4 regions of the Pseudoduganella plicata genome follow, and region 1 is predicted to be linked to each of the others. Evidence: predicted binding sites of a transcription regulator. Region 1 holds the regulator's gene; each other region holds the start of a gene.
What was found. Region 1 encodes sigma-54, which starts transcription at its own class of promoters, with help from an activator protein. Its sites were predicted from a motif close to TGGCANGNAANCTGCTTT; they were not measured.
Positions count from the first base shown of each region.

Region 2: the regulator sigma-54 is predicted to act here: its motif matches at 1,196-1,213, upstream of E1742_RS02855 (EDSAP-1 family PEP-CTERM protein).
Region 3: the regulator sigma-54 is predicted to act here: its motif matches at 908-925, upstream of E1742_RS24005 (DVUA0089 family protein).
Region 4: the regulator sigma-54 is predicted to act here: its motif matches at 764-781, upstream of E1742_RS19965 (TorF family putative porin).

Region 1 covers NZ_CP038026.1:4,297,691-4,299,889, reverse strand. The annotation lists gene hpf (ribosome hibernation-promoting factor, HPF/YfiA family) at 1-250, opposite strand, end outside; gene E1742_RS18930 (RNA polymerase factor sigma-54) at 335-1,804, opposite strand; gene lptB (LPS export ABC transporter ATP-binding protein) at 1,811-2,199, opposite strand, start outside.
Region 2 covers NZ_CP038026.1:679,583-681,781, forward strand. The annotation lists gene E1742_RS02850 (XrtA system polysaccharide chain length determinant) at 1-21, opposite strand, end outside; gene E1742_RS02855 (EDSAP-1 family PEP-CTERM protein) at 193-1,137, opposite strand; gene E1742_RS02860 (N-acyl amino acid synthase FeeM domain-containing protein) at 1,357-2,103, shown strand; gene E1742_RS02865 (FAD-binding oxidoreductase) at 2,105-2,199, shown strand, end outside.
Region 3 covers NZ_CP038026.1:5,448,938-5,451,136, forward strand. The annotation lists gene E1742_RS26470 (DVUA0089 family protein) at 183-752, shown strand; gene E1742_RS24005 (DVUA0089 family protein) at 969-1,523, shown strand; gene E1742_RS24010 (UPF0149 family protein) at 1,592-2,199, opposite strand, start outside.
Region 4 covers NZ_CP038026.1:4,522,370-4,524,568, forward strand. The annotation lists gene E1742_RS19955 (YifB family Mg chelatase-like AAA ATPase) at 1-307, opposite strand, end outside; gene E1742_RS19960 (accessory factor UbiK family protein) at 391-645, opposite strand; gene E1742_RS19965 (TorF family putative porin) at 852-1,607, shown strand; gene E1742_RS19970 (P-II family nitrogen regulator) at 1,620-1,958, shown strand; gene E1742_RS19975 (ammonium transporter) at 1,971-2,199, shown strand, end outside.

The DNA of each region.
Region 1 (2,199 bases):
CGATCAGCGTATCGATGGCCGCGTACAGGTCCTGTGCCACGCTTTCCACAAATATGGTCTTGCCCGACATGCGCAGGTTGATCTCTGCTTTCTGGCGCTTCTCTTTCTCGGTGAGGTTATCTACAGTCAGGATGACAGAAACGTCGATCACTTGATCGAAATGTCGTTTCACGCGCTCCAGCTTGTTCTGCACGTATTCGCGGATGGCTGGGGTTACGTCGATATGATGTCCACTGATGGTGAGATTCATACACACTCCTAAAGATGATGTCGCTCTAAGGTTCGTGCGTTGCCCGCCGTGGTAAAAAGCCGGCGGCGCAGAGGAACCCATGCACTACAAGGACTTGCGGAGGCTGACGGGAGGGATTTTCAAGGCTTCGCGATACTTGGCAACAGTGCGTCGCGCAATCACCATGCCCTGTTCTCCCAGCATGTCCGCAATCTTACTGTCGGATAAAGGGTTCTTCGGGTCTTCGGCTCCTGTGAATTGCACGATCAGCGCACGGATCGCAGTCGAGGAAGCTTCCCCACCCGCTTCGGTTGCGACGTGGCTGCCAAAAAAATACTTCAACTCAAACATGCCATGGGGAGTGAGCATATATTTCTGAGTTGTCACCCGAGAGATCGTACTCTCGTGTAGCCCCAGTGTATCAGCTATTTCACGCAACACAAGGGGTCGCATGGCCACCGCGCCATGCGAGAAAAAGTTCTTCTGCCGCTCGACGATGGCCTGTGCGACGCGCAGGATCGTGTCGAAGCGCTGGCGCATATTCTTGATCAGCCACTTCGCTTCCTGCAGCTGCGCGCCCATCTGGCTTTCGCCCTTGCCCTGTTTGAGCAGGCTGGCATACAGCGCGTTCACGCGCAGGCGCGGCATCACGTCGTTGTTCAGCGTGACCACCCAGCCGTTGCGGCCCTTCTTCACAATCACATCCGGTACGACATAGTCTGACACGTCGGACGCATACGCGGCGCCCGGATGGGGGTTGCACTGGCGAATGACGGCCTGTGCTTCGCGCAGGTCTTCGTCGTCGCAATCGAGCGCCTTCTTGAGCTTGTTGAAGTCGCGCTGGGCAAACCAGGCCAGGTGTTTCTCGACAATGCACAGCGCCATCCGGCGCGTCACCAGCGGCACGCCCGGCATCTTGCGGATCTGCAGCGCCAGGCATTCGGACGCGCTGCGGGCGCCGACGCCCACCGGATCGAAGCTCTGCAGCAGCGCCAGCGCCGTGCGCAGCTCTTCCATTTCCACTTCCAGCTCTTCGGGCAGGCGGCCGTGGATCTCGTCCAGGCTCTCTTCCAGGTAGCCGTTTTCGTCCAGCGCGTCGATGATCAGCTCGACAAGCGCCCGGTCGCGCGGCTGTTGCACCGTCACCCGCATCTGCTCCATCAGGTGTTCGCGCAGCGAACAATGGCTCGCTTCCAGTTGCGGCCGCGCGTCGTCGTCGTCCGGCGCCTTGCCGCGGCCCGCGTCGGTCCAGTCGGTATCGCCTTCCGGGCCGCGGTCCGCGTCGGCGCCGTCATACGGTTCTGCCTCTGCGGGGGCCGCCGCGTCGGTTTGCTGGGGCGGGCCTTCGGCCGGTGCCTCGGGCGCGCTCTGCTGGCCGATGGCGCCATCGGCCAGCAGCCGCAGCGAACGGTCGAGCGGATCGTCGAGCCGTTCCAGCAGCGGGTTATCCGTCAGCAGCTGTTCCAGTTCCTGGTGCAGTTCCAGCGTGGACAACTGCAGCAGCCGGATGGACTGCTGCAGCTGTGGTGTCAGCGCCAGGTGCTGCGACGTTCGCAGTTGCAGAGACTGTTTCATGTGCGGTCACATACGGAAGTGTTCACCAAGATACACGCGCCGCACGGATTCGTCGGCAATGATATCGTCCGGCCGGCCCGACGCCAGGACGCTGCCCTGATTGATGATGTACGCCCGGTCGCAGATGCCCAGCGTCTCCCGTACATTGTGGTCCGTGATGAGCACGCCGATACTGCGCTCCTTCAGGAAACGCACGATCCGCTGGATCTCGATCACGGCGATCGGATCGACGCCGGCAAACGGTTCGTCCAGCAACACGAAGCGCGGATTGGTTGCCAGGGCGCGCGCGATCTCGACGCGACGGCGCTCGCCGCCCGACAGCGACAGCGCCGTGTTCTCGCGCAGCTTCTCGATCTGCAGGTCGGCCAGCAGGTTGTTCAGGCGCTCGTCGATCT
Region 2 (2,199 bases), 2.3 Mb from region 1:
CTGGGCGATGATTTCTTCCATATGTCGATTCTCCAGGGAAACGCGGCAAGGGCGTTTCGATTATATGGCTGGGGTTATCGACCTCGACGGCAACCTGACGTGGCGTTGCGTCGCATCAATCGCGGCGCACCGTCAAGTATTCCGACGGTGCGCCCCCTGTGTGCCGCATTGCAACGCCCACAACCTGCACGTTCAGAACTTGCGGCGGCGGCTGACCAGCGACATGCTTAGCAACCCGGCCGCTACGATCGCCAGCGTGGCCGGTTCCGGCACTTCCTGTTGCAGCGCATTGGCCAGCGTGTTGTGCTGGATGGTGATCTGGTACGTCGTGCCGGCGTTGAGCAGCGGCGTGGTGGCGAGGAACGAGAAGACCGTACCGGCCGCGTTGTACTGCAGCAAACCAGGGCTGCCGTCGGTACGGCTGACGGACGCCAGGCCGTTGATCTCGTTCGGTGCGAAGTTGAACACCGAAGTGCCGGTGGTCAGGTCCACGATATTGATGCTCCACGACAGGCGTGCATTCGCGTTCGACGTGGCGCCGGCACCGTTCGACACGAAAGCTGCGGTGTAGGGATTCGCATCGAACGACACCGTCATCGTGTCGGACTGGCCCAGCGTGAACGCGAAGGTGGTCGACGTGCCGACATCGGAATTGCCCGACGCCACCTGGATGTTCTGCGACGTGGACGCGTCCGCACGGGTGGTGGCGTGCGCCCCGGCCGGGGTGGCCCCGATGGTGATTGCCGAGCCGATCTGCCGCTGGTCGGCGTAGCCGAAGTTGCCGGGAACGGGTGGCGGGGGGGCGAAGCGGGCGTAGTTGTTCTCACCCAGCGCCGGGCACGGCACGCCGACGCACTGGTGCGCCACGTCGGGCTGGACGCCCGACAGGATCGGGCGCGAATCGGCCGAGTTGGCAAACACGCCGTTCAGCGACGCCGTTGCGTGGGCATCGTTGGTCCCCGTCAGTGTCGCGAAGTCGGTGGCCGCATAGGCTGTGCCAGTCGAGTGCAGCAGACGGAAGTTGTTGATGTCCAGAATGGCCGACGCAAACGTGGCCGCCCGTGCGCTGCCCATTGCTGCGATACCGAGAGTCGCGGCGGCTGCCGTGACCAGAAGACCTTTTCGGAGGATGTTCATGGCGTGCTACTCCTTGATAGTGGTTACGGCCGCAGTTATTCGTGCCGACAAGCACCATTCAGCAGCAACCGTGCCAGGCTTGTGTACCCTTAGGAATCAAACACTTGCGGCTGCTGCGGCCGAGATTCGGGGAAGTTGAAAAAAAGTCCGACGTTTGGGGAACTTCGCGCCCGGAACAGCGGTCTGAAGAGCATTACCCACCAAACACCAGGAGTGACTGTGCATCCTCTGGACGACACAATCGTTTCATTCGAAGCCGCGGCGAAGCTGCGCGACCTCGTCATTCGCGAGCACGAGATCGCAACGGCCCACACGCACCCGATCGACACGCAGGTCTTTCATATCCGTATGGCGAGCACGGCCGGCAAGCGCGAAGCGGCCAGCCTGCTGCTGCGCAAGATGTACGGCTGGCGCGGTTACGACGTGGACCCGGAAGCGGCACACGTGCCGAACCGCATCACGCTGTATGCGGAAACGGCCGGCGCGACGGTCGGCACGATGGCCCTGTGCCTGGACGACGCGAAGCTGGGCCTGCCCGCCGATGACAATTTCCGCGACAAGCTCGACGAGCTGCGAGCGCAGGGGTGCCGCCTGTGCGAGCCGTCGCGCCTCGCGATCGACCGGGACGTAACGAAACGGGTGTTTGCCGCGCTGATCCACATCTCCTATATTTACGCGCGCAATATCCACGGTTTCACCGATTACGTGATCGAGGTCAATCCGCGCCATGTGATGTTCTACAAGCGCATGCTGGGCTTCAGCGACTTCGGTGGCGAGCGCCAGTGCTCGAGGGTGGCCGCGCCGGCCGTGCTGCTACGCCTGGAACTGTCGGTCATGGGCGAGCAGATCGAGCGCTTCGGCGGCCAGATGGAAGCGGCGCCGGGCGAACGTTCGTTTTACCCCTACTTCTTCCCGCTGCGCGACGAGCCAGGCATCACCGGCCGCCTGATCCAGGGCAGGGACTGAAATGGCGACTGCAGCCTCGCCGGTGGACGCCGCGCTGGCGGCATGGCGCAGCGTGCTCGGGCCGGACCGTGTCGTAACGGATGCCGCCGTGCTTGG
Region 3 (2,199 bases), 1.2 Mb from region 1:
CAAGCAGCGGGTATGCGGACTTTGCGGCTGCGCATGCCGTCGCAGGTGTTGACAGTCGGGTTCGATCGGGATTGCCTCGGAGCAGGTGAGCCAATCGAATCAATGACTTGGCCGCATGGCACGGGTGTTGCAGAGTTGGCTGCGCAGTACAACCTGTTCTTCACCCAACCCGGAGGCTTGCAATGAAACTCTTCAGCAAATTGGCCGCCGCCGCGGTGTGCGCGCTTGCCGCGTCCACCGCCAGCGCGGACTTCCTCGACAGCCACATCTCGTTCCACAACGACGTCATCTACCACAGCTTTATCCTCGAGCAATCGGGGGGCCTGACGGCGTGGACCGATTCGTACGGACTCGATCCCGCCGACCCTGCCAACTTCGATCCGATCGTGTCGCTGTGGCGCGAAGGCGTGCTGGTGGCGTCCAATGATGACAACGACTCCATCCGTCCGGGCGAGCAGGGCATCTACGACGCCGGCTTCATCGCCTACGGCCTGACACCGGGCTCGTACCTGTTTACCATCAGCGCCTATGACAACTTCGCGCTGGGCACCACGCTGGGCGCGGGCTTCCTGCGCGACGGCGAGACGCCAATTGTGCTGGCCAACTGGTGCGAGCCGGCCGGCGTCTGCAATCCGGGCGAATTTGTCCGGCTGAACTGGGCGGTGACGCCCGTGCCTGAACCCACCACGTGGGCGATGCTGGCGGCCGGGCTGGCGCTGGCCGGCGCGGCGGCACGGCGCCGACGCGGCTGAACTCAGCCTGCTGGCCCTGCCGGACACGTGCCGAGGGGCCGGCAGTGGGAAGCGGTCCCCGGACAGTCGCCAAATCTTACAGCGGTGTCGGCCTGGCTGATAGTGCCGTAGGAATTCTCCCAACTTTTCAAGTACTTGGACCAGCTGCCTGGACGTGGCACGGTTGTTGCAAAAGTGACTGCGCAGTCATTCACCACCTCAACAACGGGAGCGCTTATGAAACACCTCTGCAAGTCCGCCATTGCCATCCTGTGCGCCAGCGCCGCGTGCCTGGCGCATGCGGATTCCTTCGAGGCCCAGATCGCCTATCACAACGATGTCGTCTACCACACGATCACACTGATGCAATCGGCCAACCTGCTGGCCTGGACAGATTCCTACCAGGACGGCACGAACTTCGATCCCATCGTCGCCATCTGGCGCGATGACGTGCGCCTGGCGGAAAACGACGACGCACCCTGGGTCGGCCCAGGGCAGACCAAATACGATTCCGGCTTCGGCCTGTTCGGGCTGGAAGCGGGCACGTACGTGTTCACCATCACGGCGTTCGATAACTTCTCCAACGGCGGATTATTGAGCGCCGGCTTCGCGTTCGACAGCCAGGACCCCATCCCGCTGAGCGAGTGGTGCGAGCCGTCGAACCACTGCGGGATGGGACCCGCGGTCAGGCTGAACTGGACGGTGACACCGGTGCCGGAACCGACGACGTACTCGATGCTGGCGGCCGGGCTGGTGCTGGCCGGCGTGGCGGCGCGGCGCCGGCGCGGCTGAGGTGGGGAGGCGCCTGCCCCGGGCACAGGCAGGCGCCTTTTCAGGCGATTGGTGTTTCCGAGCGCGGCTTACTGTTCCGCGCCGCAGCACTTCTTGAATTTCTTGCCGCTGCCGCAAGGGCAGTCGTCGTTGCGGCCGACCTTCGGCTCGTCGCGCTTGACGGTGCCGACGGGCGCCTTGCTGCGCGGTACCCAGAACTTGTGGATTGCCGGCAGGTTGGCCTCGATCTCCAGCGCCAGCTTGTGCGCCTTGACCGGGTCTTCCACTTCCGGCAGCTCTTCTTCCTTGATCTCGTCGGCGCCCAGCAGGTAGATCGGGCGCATCAGGTCGCCAATCTCCGAATCGAAGATCTCGTCCCACGAGCCAGGGCGCAGTTCCATCCCTTCCCAGAAGCCCCAGCACCACGCTTCCGCGTCGATCAGCGTCTGGCCCTCGTGTTCGTGCTCGACGAACAGCGGCTCGAATTCCTTCGGCGCCACTTCGAACGTCACCAGCACTTCGTTCATGAAGCGCATGATCAGGTTGACGATGCGCTCTTCTTCCTTGCCGTTCTTGAATTTCGGCGCCTGCTTGCCATCTTCGCCCCACACGCGCGGCAGCCATTCGGACGGCATGACGGTTTCCGGCCCGATGGCGATGGCCGTCAGGTAGCCGTGCAGGTGGTCCATCGTCATCG
Region 4 (2,199 bases), 220 kb from region 1:
GAGACAGCGGCGGCGTGGGAATCTGGCCGGAAGCGGCCAGGATGCCAATGGCAATCGGCAGATCGAAGCGGCCGGATTCCTTGGGCAGATCGGCGGGCGCGAGATTGACGGTAATGCGATGGTGCGGCATGTCGAAGCCCGCGTTCAGGATCGCGGCACGCACGCGCTCGCGCGACTCTTTCACTTCCGTATCGGCCAGCCCGACGATGTTGAACGCAGGCAGGCCGTTGGCGAGGTGGATTTCCACACTGACCTGCGGCGCCTCCATGCCCGCCAGCGCGCGACTCCTCAGGACGGCCAGACTCATGGAAACCCCGCTGCGAACACGATCCTCAAATGCTAGAGCGTCCCGCAGGCCGGGTTTTGCGCGGCCGCAAAGGCGGCCGGGACTTACAGCGGCGTCTTCTCGGCAGCCATCTTTGCTTCCAGCTCGGCCAGGCGCGTTTCCAGCAGTTCCAGGCGCGCACGGGTCTTGGCCAGCACCTGCGCCTGGATGTCGAATTCCTCGCGGGTGACGAGATCCAGGCGCGCAAAGCCCTGCGTCATCATCGATTTGACGTTCTTCTCGATGTCCTTGGCGGGAGAATTCTGGATCACGTGATTGATTTTGTTTTGCAGGTCGTTGAAGAAATTGTTCATGTCCACGATGGGCTCCAGGTGATGGGGTCTCGACCGCACCAGTGTAGTGCGGCGCCAGAGATTATTTGGTGCGAAAGGGTCGGCATTCCACCCTCCTGACGGCTATCGATCCAACAACATTTGCTGGCACGCATTCTGCTTAGGAAGGGGGAAGCTTTGACGATCACCTGGATTTTAAACCGCAATAAAAGTTCACTCAAAAGGAAATCGCCATGAAACACCCGAGCAAGCACCTGTCACTGGCTGTCATCCTGTCCGCAAGCGTCGCTGCAGGCCATGCCGGCGCGCAGGAAGTCGCCGCGGCGCCTGCGGCGAAACCGGACAATGAGATCAGCTTTAATGCGGCCGTTACCAGCGATTACCGTTACCGCGGGATTTCGCAGACACGACTGAAACCCGCGCTGCAGGGCGGCGCCGACTGGGTCAACAACCCGACAGGTTTTTATGCCGGCACCTGGCTTTCCACCATCAAGTGGGTGAAAGACGGCGGCGGCGACGGCAGCATCGAATGGGATGTCTACGCCGGCAAGCGCGGCGAAATCGCGCCCGGCATCTCGTATGACGTGGGTGGCCTGGGGTACGTCTACCCGTCGAACTCGCTGCCGACCAGCGCGAACACGTTCGAACTGTACGGCCAGCTGGGCTACGGCCCAGCCACCCTGAAATATTCCCACTCGCTGACCAATCTGTTCGGTTTCGCCGACAGCAAGAACAGCCAATACCTGGACGCCTCCGTCAACCAGGAGCTGGCACAGGGTTTCATCCTGAATCTTCACGTGGGCCATCAGAAAGTCAGGAATAACGGCGGCGCCGATTACACCGACTGGAAGGTCGGCGTCACCAAAGACTTCGGCGTTGCCACCGTCGCGCTGGCATACGTCGACACGAATACCGAAAGCTATATCGCACCAAACGGCAAGAACCTGGGCAAGTCCGGCGTGGTGCTGACCGTCTCCAAAACCTTCTGAACGAGGCCCGCAATGAAACTGATTACCGCCATCATCAAGCCCTTCAAGCTGGACGAAGTGCGCGAAGCGCTGTCCGCCATTAACGTGCAGGGCATCACCGTGACTGAAGTGAAGGGTTTCGGCCGGCAGAAGGGCCACACGGAGCTGTATCGTGGCGCTGAATATGTCGTCGATTTTCTGCCCAAGACGAAAATCGAGGCAGCCGTGGATGACGCCATCGTCGAGCAGGCCATCGAAGCGATCGAAAGCGCGGCGCGCACGGGCAAGATCGGCGATGGCAAGATTTTCGTGTACAACCTCGAACAGGTTATCCGTATCCGTACCGGCGAAACCGGTAACGACGCTCTCTAAGGGGAAAACTGAATGAAAAAAACCATAACAAAATGGCTGGCCGGGATTGCCGTAACGATGGCACTCGGCACGGCCGTACCGGCCTGGGCACAGGACGCGGCAGCCACCACGCCAGCGGCGACTGCCACGGTTGCCGCACCGGCCGCACAGGCCGCGACCGCTGCCACGACGGTCGCGCCAGCGCCTGCAGCTCCCGCAGCCGTCGCCAACAAGGGTGACACAGCCTGGATGTTCGTTGCCA